Regions from separate parts of the Priestia sp. SIMBA_032 genome, predicted to be linked through region 1. Evidence: riboswitches for the same ligand, from Rfam matches in the RefSeq annotation. Region 1 holds a riboswitch; each other region holds the start of a gene.
The links. Region 1 has a riboswitch for cyclic di-AMP ahead of SB717_RS09970 (APC family permease). Riboswitches for the same ligand answer to the same signal wherever they lie in the genome.

Region 1 (3,193 bases):
GGTACGAAGATTATGTTTATAGAAGCGCCAGCAATGCCAGTAAAGCGTTTCAATCAATTGTACATGGCCAAGTACAGCCAACGCTGTTGTCGTATAATCATCCGAATCGCGGACGAAAATCAGCCAATTATGCGGTGCTTCGCTTAACAAATATGCCCGCAGTTCTCACTGAAATAGCCTTTATTGATAACAGCACAGATGCAGTACTTCTTCAAAACGAAGCATTTTTAAAAAGCATGGGTGAATCGTATGCAAAAGGAATTGCCGTCTATTTAAATTTACCTCGTCGTGCAGTTCCAACACCAAATCCAAATCCTTCACCTTCTGAACCGGGTCCAAAAACGTATATGATCAAGCAAGGAGATACGCTGTACAGTATTGCACAGAAGTACGGAATAACAGTACAAGCGCTTCAAGAAGCGAATACAGGGCTTTCTGATCCTTTAACCCTACAGGTTGGAAAAACAATTGTTATTCCTTCAGGAACTTCACCAACACCAACACTACCTTCGGAACAATATCCACTTCCAAATGGAATTTTAAAACAAGGTGATTCTGGAGAAGCTGTGAAACAGCTTCAAAGAGCATTAAACGCGGTGAATTTTAAAGCAGGGTCAGTAGACGGAATATATGGAGTACAAACGAAAGATGCAGTCAGACGTTTTCAGCTTGTGTATCTTCCTTATGATGTAGATGGCATTTATGGTCCTCAAGCAAAAAACAAGCTAGCAGCCGTTTTAAAAGCAAAAAGTTAAAGCAAGAAGGTCTTCTGCAAGCAGGCAGAAGGCCTTTTGTTTTCCCCTTAAAAGCGCCTTAAGCACTATTTTCTAGTTTACGTAAAATAATGCTTTACAAACCATTTGTACGGGAGTATATTATCTAAGAACAAAGGATAGTTATGAAAGAAACATGTTATCAATCATACTCTTTAACCGAAAATTATATTGACCTGTTATCGCTTAATTCGTCAGAAGTGGGGGACCCAAATTTGTGCATTGTCACTTGGGGTGAATCCTTTTTTAAAGGTAGGGCTACTCTCATAGCCCGAATCCGACAGCTAACCCCATAAGCGTTTTGGAGAGGAGGTTTAAGCTGTGTAAAAACGCTGAGAACCCTTAGTGTTTTTTTTGTGCGCTTTTTTAACATAAAAAGGTATTTTTTTAGGAATAATATCACTTATTCGTCAACTTGTAACGGAGCTTAGCAACGAACAGTAAATAGTAGCTAAGCAATCATCGGAGGGAAATTACGTGAACTATTCAGTTCTCAAGAGATTATTGATTGGAAAGCCGCTCAAAACAAAAGAGTTAGGCGATCAAAAGCTTAGTAAGCTTAAAGCACTGGCTATTTTATCATCAGATGCCTTATCTTCAGTGGCTTATGGAACAGAACAAATTTTGATTGTACTTGCGACAGTCGGCGTCCTTGCTTATTGGTATTCAATTCCAATTGCGATTGGGGTATTGGTGCTGCTGACGGCTTTAATTCTTTCATATCGTCAAATTATTTATGCGTATCCGCAAGGCGGAGGAGCTTATATTGTTTCGAAAACCAATTTAGGAGAAAATCCTGGGCTTATCGCTGGGGGATCACTGTTAGTAGATTATATTTTAACAGTTGCCGTGAGTGTTTCAGCAGGAACCGATGCTTTAACTTCGGCTTTTCCAACGCTGCATCATTATAATGTAGTAATTGCGTGTTTGCTGGTGATTTTTATTACCGTCTTAAATTTACGAGGTGTAACAGAATCCGCTTCTGTATTAGCTTATCCGGTTTATTTATTTGTTATTGCTCTTATTTTGTTAATAGCGGTGGGCTTCTTCAAAATAGTGACAGGTCAAGTTTCACCTGAGCTTCATACATCTCTCGGTACAGTGGTGCCAGGTATTAGTTTATTTTTATTATTAAAAGCTTTTTCGTCAGGCTGTTCGGCATTGACTGGTGTAGAAGCTATTTCAAATGCAGTGCCTAACTTTAAAGATCCAGGTGCAAAAAATGCTGTTCATACATTAATGCTGATGGGCGGTATTTTAGCCGTTTTATTCTCCGGCATCACGTTTTTAGCTTATTGGCTTGGCATTTCTCCAAAAGCAGATGAAACGGTTGTATCACAAATTGCATCGAGTGTATTTGGACGAAATGGATTTTATTATTTTATTCAAGGCACCACAGCTCTAATCCTAGTGCTAGCGGCGAATACGGGCTTTTCAGCTTTTCCTTTGCTTGCTGTAAACTTATCGTCTGATAAATACATGCCAAGAATGTTTCAAATTCGTGGCGATCGACTAGGCTATTCTAATGGAATTGTGACTCTGGGAATTGCTTCTATTGTCTTACTTGTAGCTTTTAAAGGAGCAACGGAACAATTAATTCCTCTTTATGCAGTTGGAGTGTTCATTCCATTTACGCTTTCTCAAACAGGAATGATTGTCAAATGGCTTAGAGAAAAGCCGGCCGGCTGGCAAGGAAAGCTAATTATTAACTTAATTGGTGCACTCATTACATTAACGGTGTTAATTATTTTGTTTACAACGAAGTTTTCACAAGTGTGGTCCGTTCTCGTTTTCTTACCGGTTATCGTTTATATTTTTCATCGCATTCATACGCATTATGAAGCGGTAGGAGAGCAGCTTCGCATTAAGCAAGGAGAAAAGATTGGAAAGCTTGAAGGAAGTGTGGTCATTGTTCCTGTAGCAGGAATGACAAAAGTAGTAGAAAATTCATTAAATTATGCAAGAACGATTGGCGATACCGTTATTGCAGTGCACGTGGCCTTTGATCGAGAAAGCGAAAAGAGAATGGAGGAGAAGTGGGAGAAGTGGCAGCCTGATATTCGTATTGTTACGTTTCATTCTCAATACCGCAGCTTAGTGCGGCCGCTGTTTCGATTCATTGATATGGCTGAGGAAAAAGCACGGGAAAATAATATGGCTATTACGGTCGTTATTCCGCAATTCATCACGAAAAAAAGTTGGCAAAACATCCTTCACAATCAGTCCAGTCTGCTGTTAAAAGCACATTTGCTTTACCGTAAAAATGTAATTGTTACAACTGTACCGTATCGTTTTAAAAAATAATGAACCATGACTAAAAACCTCCAACTTGTATGTTGGAGGTTTTTAATTTTTAAATTCACATACACTAACCGTAATCCAATCTCATCAAAGGCGCAAACGGAGGGGTTGCATGAGTG
Region 2 (3,193 bases), on a different contig from region 1:
ATTTTATTTTTAATAGCAGGCAGCTCAAGGCTGATAAATACAAGCGCTACTAAATAAATAAGAAACTCTAATAGAAACCCAGGAACAGTAGCGGCAAAGCTAATGATGATTTCTACAGTACTTTTTAATAGAGAATCTAATGAATTTACGGTTTTTTCAAGCGTGCGCTCGATAGAAGAAATCACTTCTGTAGGAAGAGCGTTCGAATAGTACTTCCACTTAATAATAGTTGGATAAATTGCGGTTTCATAGATTTCTTTTACAAATGAAGGCGCTATTTTTGAAAGAGCAACCACTTGCGTAACGATTGTCCGAACAATAAAAAATCCAATAAGTATGAGCGAAACAACATATAAAATGAAGGTCATAAGCACTGCATAGACTCTCTTCATTTTAAAAGATTGATGCAATTTTTGAACAATACCCTCAAGCGCTAATGCTGTTAATAAAGCAAACACAATCGGTAAACTGTAAGGGATTAACAAACATACGATTACTATCGAGGCGATGACCCATATTCGCTTTTTCCACATACTCTACTATCCCCCAACTAGCTAAGCTATCTCTATATTTATTGATAAAGAAAGGAACCAGTGACTGCTTTTATGTAAGAATAAAATTTGGATATATTTATACCTGATGTTACATATTATAGGGTCAATTTCCATAATAATAAAGGAATTATTATGAAAAAAGCTACTTATTCTAATTTTTTGAATAGAATAAGTAGCTTTTTGATTTATAAATTAGCCGGCTCTCATAACCTCTGTACCTTTTTTAGGGTCAAATTTGCCTTCAGATTTAGACATCACAATTGCTGCTAGTGTGTTTCCTACTAAGTTAACAACTGTACGTGCCATATCCATGATTCTGTCTACTCCCGCAATGAAAGCTAATCCTTCTGCCGGAACGCCGATTGTTCCAAGAGTAGCTAGTAATACAACAAATGATGTTCCTGGCACTGCAGCCATTCCTTTAGATGTAACCATCAATACAAGAATGAGTGTCAGCTGTTGAACGATCGTTAAATCAATACCATACACCTGCGCTAAGAATAACGCTGCAATGGCTTGATAAAGAACAGAACCATCTAGGTTAAATGTATAACCAATTGGTACAACGAACGATACGATAGCTTTTGGACAGCCCATCTTTTCAAGCTTTTCCATAATACGTGGAAGAACTGTCTCAGAACTAGATGTACTGTATGCTAACAACAGTTCATCTTTCATATAGCGGAATAAGTGGAAAATGTTAATTCCTGCCCATTTCGCGATTCCTCCTAATACAACAAGTAGGAAGAAAATTAACGCTAAGTAAACTAAGATAACAAGCTTTCCTAATGAAAGGAGTGACTCTAAGCCGAATTTCGAAACTGTTACACCAATTAAAGCAAATACACCAATTGGTGCCACCTTCATTACTAGGTTTACCACGTGAAACATTGCGTGAGAAACGCCATCGAAGAATTGTACAACTGGCTTTCCTCTTTCCCCAATTGCCGCTACTCCTAGTGCAAATAACACTGTAAAGAAGATAATTGCTAGCATATCTCCTTCAACAATTGACTGGAAAAAGTTTGTTGGAACAATGTGTAAGAACGTTTCAGCCACTGACTTTCCTTCTTGCTGTTTGGATGTTTCAACGTATTGTGAAATATCACTCTTCTGTGCTGAATGAATGTCTACACCTTGCCCAGGATGAAAAATATTAGCAACCAATACACCGATTATAATTGCAAAAGTCGTAATAATTTCAAAATAGAGAATGGTTTTAACGCCAAGCTTTCCGACCTGTTTACCGCTCCCTGCTCCTGCAACTCCAACGACTAAGCTTGAGATAACAATTGGAATAACAATCATCTTAATTAATCTTAAAAATAGGTCTCCTAGCGGCTGTAGGTATGTTACTACACGCGGATCGTTAAACCAAATTACCCCTACAAGAACACCGAGGATTAATCCGGTAAAAATCTGCGTAGCCAAACCAAAACGAATTTTTTTCATAGATGTACCTCCCCAAAGATGTATGACATTTGTATATACTTTTCTGAAAAAACAAAAAAAGGCTATTCTTAAGAAAGAACAGCCTTTTACTTACGCTATTTTGGGCTCTTTCTCTCAATAAAGCAAACGGGGTTAACTGTCGGATTCGGAATTGAGAGTTTCCTACCTTTTGTAAGGATTCACCCCAAGGCAGCTTTACTGCCGATAATGATTCCCCCGCTCTATACGATTAAGCTTATTATTCAGTTTTTATAAAGTTAAAACGATCTATACGTTGTCATACGTTTTTTACAGTCAATAAAACTAAACAGAAGTCTTACTTTTACTTAACTTTATACTGCACAAATATTAATTTACTATTTTTCGACACGTTTTGTCAATACCCATGTTTATAAAACGCTTTCAAAAGACAATAATATATATTTATGCAAAAAAGCTATTGCAATGTTGCAATAGCTTTTTCTTGCTTTTTAAGTCTTTATTAGAATTTTAAATGACTAAAAAACATGCGTATTTATTTTATAAAAATACAAAATATAGAATAGCCGCTAAGACAATTCGATAAATGGCAAACGGAACTAATTTAATGCGATTGATTAATTTTAAGAAAAATCGAATCGATATAAGCGCAAAAATAAAGGCGCTGATAAAACCGGCAATAAAAAACGGTAGTGCATCTGATGTGAAATACTGCCAGTTTTTAACCAATGAAAGTCCACTTGCTCCTGCCATGATTGGCACTGCCATAATAAATGTAAAATCTGCGGCTGCCTTATGGCTCATTCCAAGAAGAACCCCTCCTGAAATCGTTGAGCCTGAACGAGAAAAACCTGGCCAAAGAGCAATACATTGAAACAATCCTATACCCAGTGCTTGTCCATAAGACATTTGGTCCACCGTCTCTACACGCGGACGTTTAGGTCCAAACAAATCTGCTAGAATCATTAATACAGCTCCGAACACTAAGCCAATTAGCACCGTATTTAAAGAAAACAAATGTTCATCAATGTAATCATCAAACAAAAGTCCTAACACTCCCGCGGGTAACAAACCAACAATTACCTGCATTAAATTCAAGCGATTTGTCGGTCCAATTGGAGCAGCTGGTTTTTTTCCTAATCCTAATAAATTAATAAAACGATCTTTAAAAATAACAACTACTGCTAAGATTGACCCTAGCTGAATAA
Region 3 (3,193 bases), on a different contig from region 1:
TAGTGAGCCTATTAAAATGGGTAAAGTCTATTATCTTCTTATTTTAAAACAAAAAGATAAAAAAACGGAATCAGAAGCCAAAGAAGAAATGATGAAAGAACTTGTTTTGAATCATATCAACCGGTATAGCCAGGATGAACTGCCAAGGTTTCATGTGACTTTTAATCTTAGGTAGTTCCCTTTTATATAGATTGATTGTTTTCAAAAAACAAGCAGGTAAAAGAGCTCTCTATTAATAGAGAGTTCTTTTACATTTTTAAGTAGACAGAAATGTCGGCACCTGATAAAATGAAGTTGTAAAACTTTCATTATTCGGAAAATTTATACCCTCCAGTTTTGGAGGGTTATTTTTTATGCTGTTGGATGAATAAAAGAGGCTGGGACAAAAGTAGTTTAGTGGAAAGAAGATCCGAACGATGAATCGTTCGGATTTTTTCGTTAGTATGGTGAACATATGTTTCAATCACTTTTCATCTTTTATATGACTCAATAATGTAGAAGACATCTCTACATGGGAAAGGGCGATGTGTGAAATCGTTTTGGCATAGGGTGTGATTTCATTAATAAATTGTTCGAGTACGTGCAGGTGAGGAAGCTGAAGCTTTGTAATGAAGCAGGCTTGCCCGGCGATACGTTCACAGAATAAAGCATAGGGATACTGAGAAATAAATCGTTTAAAACGCTCGTGCTCTCCGTTTTTCATGGTTACTTCAATAAAACACGACACGGGCAACTGCAGCTTTTCATAATCAATATCGATTGTATATCCTTTTATAACACCAAAGCTCTCTAGCTGCCTTACTCGCTCTGCTACTGAAGGAGGAGACAGGTTAATTTGTTTTCCTAGCTCTCGTAAGGAAAGACGGCTGTTTTGCTGCAGCGCCTGCAAAATCGATAAGTCAATTTCATCAATTTTCAATTGAAAACCTTCTTTCTTATTAACATTTCATTTGATTAGTAATAGAAGATAATATGTTTTATATGTTATCTAAAATCTCCATTTTTCTTACTATAATAATTAAAAAGGAGTGAGTGAAAAATGGCAAGAGTTTTGTTAACAAACGAAGAGGGAACAAATTTTGAAAAAGCACTGAATTTAATTCCACATGTAAAAAGGTTGTATGATGAGCTATACGACAAGCTTTGGAACAGCGATATAGTAAAAAGGGAAACAAAGGAAAAAATCAGGCTTTATCTAGCGGGTGTGAATGGCTGTGAGACGTGTTTGAGCATGTCATATGTAGGTGATAAGACGCTTAATCAAAAAGTATTAAGAGAAGAAGAAATTGAAGAAAAAGATCGACTGCTGTTTCGATTCATTGATGTGTACCGGGTGAGTCCAAGGGATTTGACGGATGCTGATATGAATCAATTAAAGAAATTTTACAGTGATACACAGCTGTTAGAGCTTTTGGCTGTTATTAATTTGTTTGATCAATTTCACAAACTCATTGTCAGTTTAGATTTATATGATTTTTGCAGCTTACAGGGCAAGTGATGTCATTCTTAAAAATATCTTGACAGACAAAATCGACAGGAGTAAGATAGCTTTCGTGAAGTGAAACGTATCATGAATCGAATCCATTATTCTAAAAAATAGATCATAGACATTTAAATAAAAATCGCTTAATCCATTACGGAGCGGAGGACCCATTATTTACGCACATATTGTGCTCCGGGGTGAATCCTTAAAAAGGTAGGGTTACTCTTAAAACCCGAACCCGACAGCTAACTTCGCAAGCGTTTTGAGGGGGAAGAGTGTGAAAAAACACAGGAGCCTTCCTGTGTTTTTTTGCGCTTTTTTTAAGAAAAAGATGTAATTTTTTAGAAAAAGTATAAGCTAAGAGAACACACAGCAGTTGAAGAAAGGAATAAATACATTATGAAAAAACAGTTTGCTGTATTGGGATTAGGTCGTTTTGGAGGAAGTTTGGTTGAAGAGTTTGCTAACCTGGATGTGGATGTGCTCGCTATTGACCGCAATCAGGAGGTAGTAAAGAAATATAGCAACTCAGCTACATATGTTGTGCAGGCAAACGCGATTGATGAAGCTAGCTTAAAAGGGCTAGGTATTCGCAATGTCGATCATGCTCTTATTTCGTTTGGGGATGATATCGAAGCAAGCGTTCTTGCAACGATGCTTTTAAAAGATATGGGCGTTAAGCAAGTATGGGTAAAAGCGGTGAATATGTATCATCAAAAGGTGCTGGAGAAAATAGGAGCGGACAAAGTTATCCACCCTGAGCGGGATATTGCTAAGCGGATTGCTCATCACGTGGTGTCAGAAAAAATCATTGATTACATTGAACTGTCAAAGGATTATAGTATTGTCGAAATTGTCGCCTCTAAAAAACTTCATAATAAAACGCTGTTTGATTTAAATATCCGCGCCAAGTACGGCTGCAACATTATCGGCTTTCAGCGAAAAGACGGGGAAATGGTGATTTCGCCTACCGCGCATGAAATAATTGAACAAGGAGATATGCTTATTGTTATCGGACATAATCGCGATTTGAACCGTTTTGAAGAAGAAGGAGTTTAACTTATGAAAAAACAAATCATTAAACTCACCCCTCCGCAGCTGCTTGTCTCCATTTTTGGCGGAGGAATTATTATCGGTGCTCTTCTATTGATGATGCCTTTTTCTACTAATGAGCCAATCCGTTGGGTAGACGCCCTTTTTACGTCTACTTCCGCTATGACAGTGACCGGCTTAGCCGTCGTAGATACAGGTACGCGTTTTACCGTCATTGGTCAAACCATTATTATGCTGTTAATTCAAATAGGCGGTCTTGGCATTATGTCATTTGCCGTGCTGATTTTTATGATGCTAGGTAAAAAAATTGGATTTAAAGAGCGTATGCTCGTTCAGCAAGCATTAAATCAAACGAGCGTCGGCGGAGTTGTCCTGCTAGTTAAAAGGCTGTTCATCTTTTCATTTTTAATTGAGTTTATTGCACTTATTTTTTTAGCGATACGCTGGGTTCCGGAATTCGGATGGTCTAAGGGGCTGTTCTTTAGCTTGTTTCATTCAATTTCGGCTTTTAATAACGCAGGGTTTGGACTACTGTCTGATAACTTAGTTCAGTATGTAGGAGATCCTATTATTAACATAACGATTTCTTTTTTGTTCATCATTGGTGGGTTAGGGTTTACAGTACTTGCTGATATGTGGGTGAAAAAATCGTATAAA
Region 4 (3,193 bases), on a different contig from region 1:
TTATTAAGCTGATTGCGTTACAGATTTATCGATACGTTTTGCTTCTGACTCAGCCACAATAACGGCACACGCAGCGTCTCCCGTAATATTTACAGATGTACGAAGCATGTCAAGCAAGCGATCAATTCCAATAATCAATCCGATACCTGCTACAGGCAAGCCAACCGAACTCAATACCATTGCTAGCATAATGAGACCAACTCCCGGCACACCTGCTGTACCAATACTAGCAAGCACCGCTGTCAATACAACCGTCACAAGAGCACCCAGCGACAGGTCAACGCCGTATACTTGTGCAATAAAAATAGTCGCGACACCTTGCATAATTGCCGTTCCATCCATGTTAATGGTAGCACCTAATGGCTGGACAAAACTGCTGATGGACTCCGGGACACGAAGATTTTTTTGAGCCACATTCATTGAAATCGGAAGCGTTGCATTACTGCTTGATGTACTGAATCCAACTGTCATCGCAGGAGCAAAACCTTTAAAAAATTCAATAGGATTACGTCTGGCCATAAGAGCGACTGATCCCCCATATGTTACAATCGAATGGATAAACAGTGCGAGCACGACTACAATCATGTACAGCCCCATCGCTTTAATTGCCTCCCAGCCTTGACTTCCAACCGCGGTTGCAAGAAGCCCAAATGTTCCGTAAGGAGCAAACTTCATCACTAGATTTACAAGATACATCATCAATTCATTGCCTTGCTCAAGTAAATTGTAAAGCCCTTTTGTTTTACTTCCAAGCATCGTAATACCAAAACCGATAAAGATAGAGAAAACGATAAGTTGAAGCATATTCCCTTCAGCCATCGCTTGAATTGGGTTGACTGGAATCATATTTAAGAATGTCTCTCCAACCGGCGGTGCTTTTTCGGCTTCAAAAGAAGCGTTTTTTGTATCAAAAGATCCAAACGTACCCGGTTTAATTGCATATGCTAAAATTAAACCAATAATAATCGCAACGGTTGTTGTAACTAGGAAGTAGGAAACTGTTTTAGCCCCGATTCTTCCTAGTTTTTTAGGATCTCCTAAACCTGCTACACCTAACGTGATAGAGAAAAACACAATTGGTACAACAAGCATTTTAATTAAGCTTAAGAAAATTTGGCCAAGCGGTGTAAACAAGTACTTGTCCAGCGGAGCAAAAGCACTTGGAGCAAAAGCATTGATCAACACTCCTACAACAGCACCAGCAATTAGCGCGATAATAATCTTTGTCGATAGCTTCATAGATTTACCTCCCATAAATAAATTATATTAGAATGATTCTAACTACCATACTTATTTTACCATGCATTGAGAGCGATAACACTCGAAATATACAATATATTAAAAATTTTCAGATTAATAGTTTAGGAATATTTTTAGCTATACAAAAAACCATGAGAATATCATGGTTTCATAGACCTGTTATTCCCTCACTGAATGCTTACGGAGTTAGCTGTCGGATTCGGGTACGTGAGTTACCCTACTTGATTTATTCAAGATTCACCCCAAGTACACTACGTACAAATATGGGTCCCCCGTTCTCTTATAAAACAAAAGAGATTAAGCAAATAATTTTCTTTAATATTTTTGCATGATAATAATTCTTACTTTAATTAAAATTCATTTTATATGTTTCTGTCAAGTTTTTATTCAAAAATAATGCAGGATTTTATCATAAAAAGTTGAGAATTGTTATATTTTAAAATATTTACATCATATTTCAATAAACCACAAACAGTTATTTAACAAGACTTAAAATCTAATGGATAAAAAATTAATTCAAAAAATAGTTTGTAAAGTGAACTTTCTCCTCATTAAATTACATTCATAAATTTGCATAATTATTCTAACACCCGCGTACTTTACTGCTTTCATAAATATTTTACTCAACAAAAAATAACTCTTTCCAACTGTTGATTTTATCCTTGTATTGCTTGATATACCCTCCCTAAAATTTCACTGAATTTATTGATGCAAAGAAATGGACATTGTCAATTCGCCTTATTCTATTTAATTCTGCTCACGATAGAAGGATGTATTCCGTCATACTTTTTAAAAAAGAGCGGGTAATTATCATATAAAACTATCGGAGTTGGAGCCGTACAAGTTCTTTATCTTTTACTTAGTCGCTTTCGTTATTTAACACATAAAAAAAAGAGGCCCTGACGGCCTCTTTTTTTATACAGTAACAGGTTCAGAACTTGCTTTGCGATTCTTTAATTTTTCAACAATGTCACGTGCTACCCACACACCGCACGCACTTGCCTGCGCGAGTCCTCGCGTAATACCAGCTCCGTCTCCTCCCACGTATAAACCGGAAATTTCAGTTTCAAACTTATCATTTAACTTCGGACGGGCGGAGTAAAATTTCGCTTCCACACCGTAAAACAGCGTATGTTCAGATGCTAACCCAGGCGTTACATGATCCAGTGCTTCTGTCATTTCAATTAAGCTTTTCATCGTATTGTAAGGAAGCACTAAGCCTAAGTCACCCGGTACAGCTTCTTTTAACGTTGGTTCTAAAAAGCCCTCTTTAATTCGAGTTGCTGTTGAACGACGGCCCTTTAAAATATCTCCATACTTTTGAACAACCAGGCCCCCGTTTGACAGCATATTAGCTAATCTTGATACTTCGTGCGCATATTCGTTCGGCTGATCAAATGGATCCGAAAATTTATGAGAGACAAGCAGCGCAAAGTTCGTATTTTGACTTCCAAGCTTCGGATCTTTGTATGCGTGTCCATTTGCTAACATAATACCTGAATGATTCTCTACTACCACATGTCCTGAAGGATTGCTGCAGAACGTTCTGACTCTTGTACCTACAGACGTATTATAAATGAATTTCCCTTCGTACAAGTGCTTGTTGATTTCTTCCATAACAACGTTAGATGTTTCGACTCGAACTCCGATGTCCACTTGATTGTTAATCATTTTTAAACGGCGTTTTTTTAGTAAGTCGCTCATCCACTTCGAGCCGTCTCGACCTGGTGAAACAACCACTTTATCAGCCGTAATTCTTTCACCATTCTTCAATTCGATACCGCGCACGATATGCTGACCATCTTCTTTTTCTGTTATTAAATCGGCTACTTCCGTTTTATACTGCATATCAATTTTTTCTTTTAAGTATTCATAAATGCTTTTTAAAATTTCTAAATTTTGCTCTGTTCCTAAATGACGCACCTGGGCACGC

Region 2: another riboswitch for cyclic di-AMP. It lies ahead of gltT (glutamate/proton symporter GltT); the one in region 1 lies ahead of SB717_RS09970 (APC family permease).
Region 3: another riboswitch for cyclic di-AMP. It lies ahead of SB717_RS17840 (potassium channel family protein); the one in region 1 lies ahead of SB717_RS09970 (APC family permease).
Region 4: another riboswitch for cyclic di-AMP. It lies ahead of SB717_RS17175 (dicarboxylate/amino acid:cation symporter); the one in region 1 lies ahead of SB717_RS09970 (APC family permease).

What each region holds. Positions count from the first base shown of each region.
Region 1 is NZ_JAWRXD010000002.1:791,182-794,374, forward strand. It holds gene SB717_RS09965 (N-acetylmuramoyl-L-alanine amidase) at 1-755, shown strand, start outside; cyclic di-AMP (ydaO/yuaA leader) riboswitch at 947-1,087, shown strand; gene SB717_RS09970 (APC family permease) at 1,251-3,077, shown strand; gene SB717_RS09975 (cation diffusion facilitator family transporter) at 3,187-3,193, shown strand, end outside.
Region 2 is NZ_JAWRXD010000031.1:14,351-17,543, reverse strand. It holds gene ytvI (sporulation integral membrane protein YtvI) at 1-533, opposite strand, end outside; gene gltT (glutamate/proton symporter GltT) at 747-2,006, opposite strand; cyclic di-AMP (ydaO/yuaA leader) riboswitch at 2,113-2,252, opposite strand; gene SB717_RS30950 (undecaprenyl-diphosphate phosphatase) at 2,526-3,193, opposite strand, start outside.
Region 3 is NZ_JAWRXD010000005.1:151,504-154,696, forward strand. It holds gene SB717_RS17825 (peptidyl-prolyl cis-trans isomerase) at 1-175, shown strand, start outside; gene SB717_RS17830 (Lrp/AsnC family transcriptional regulator) at 464-919, opposite strand; gene SB717_RS17835 (carboxymuconolactone decarboxylase family protein) at 1,040-1,498, shown strand; cyclic di-AMP (ydaO/yuaA leader) riboswitch at 1,614-1,758, shown strand; gene SB717_RS17840 (potassium channel family protein) at 1,883-2,542, shown strand; gene SB717_RS17845 (TrkH family potassium uptake protein) at 2,546-3,193, shown strand, end outside.
Region 4 is NZ_JAWRXD010000005.1:25,251-28,443, reverse strand. It holds gene SB717_RS17175 (dicarboxylate/amino acid:cation symporter) at 4-1,239, opposite strand; cyclic di-AMP (ydaO/yuaA leader) riboswitch at 1,420-1,574, opposite strand; gene SB717_RS17170 (NAD(P)/FAD-dependent oxidoreductase) at 2,176-3,193, opposite strand, start outside.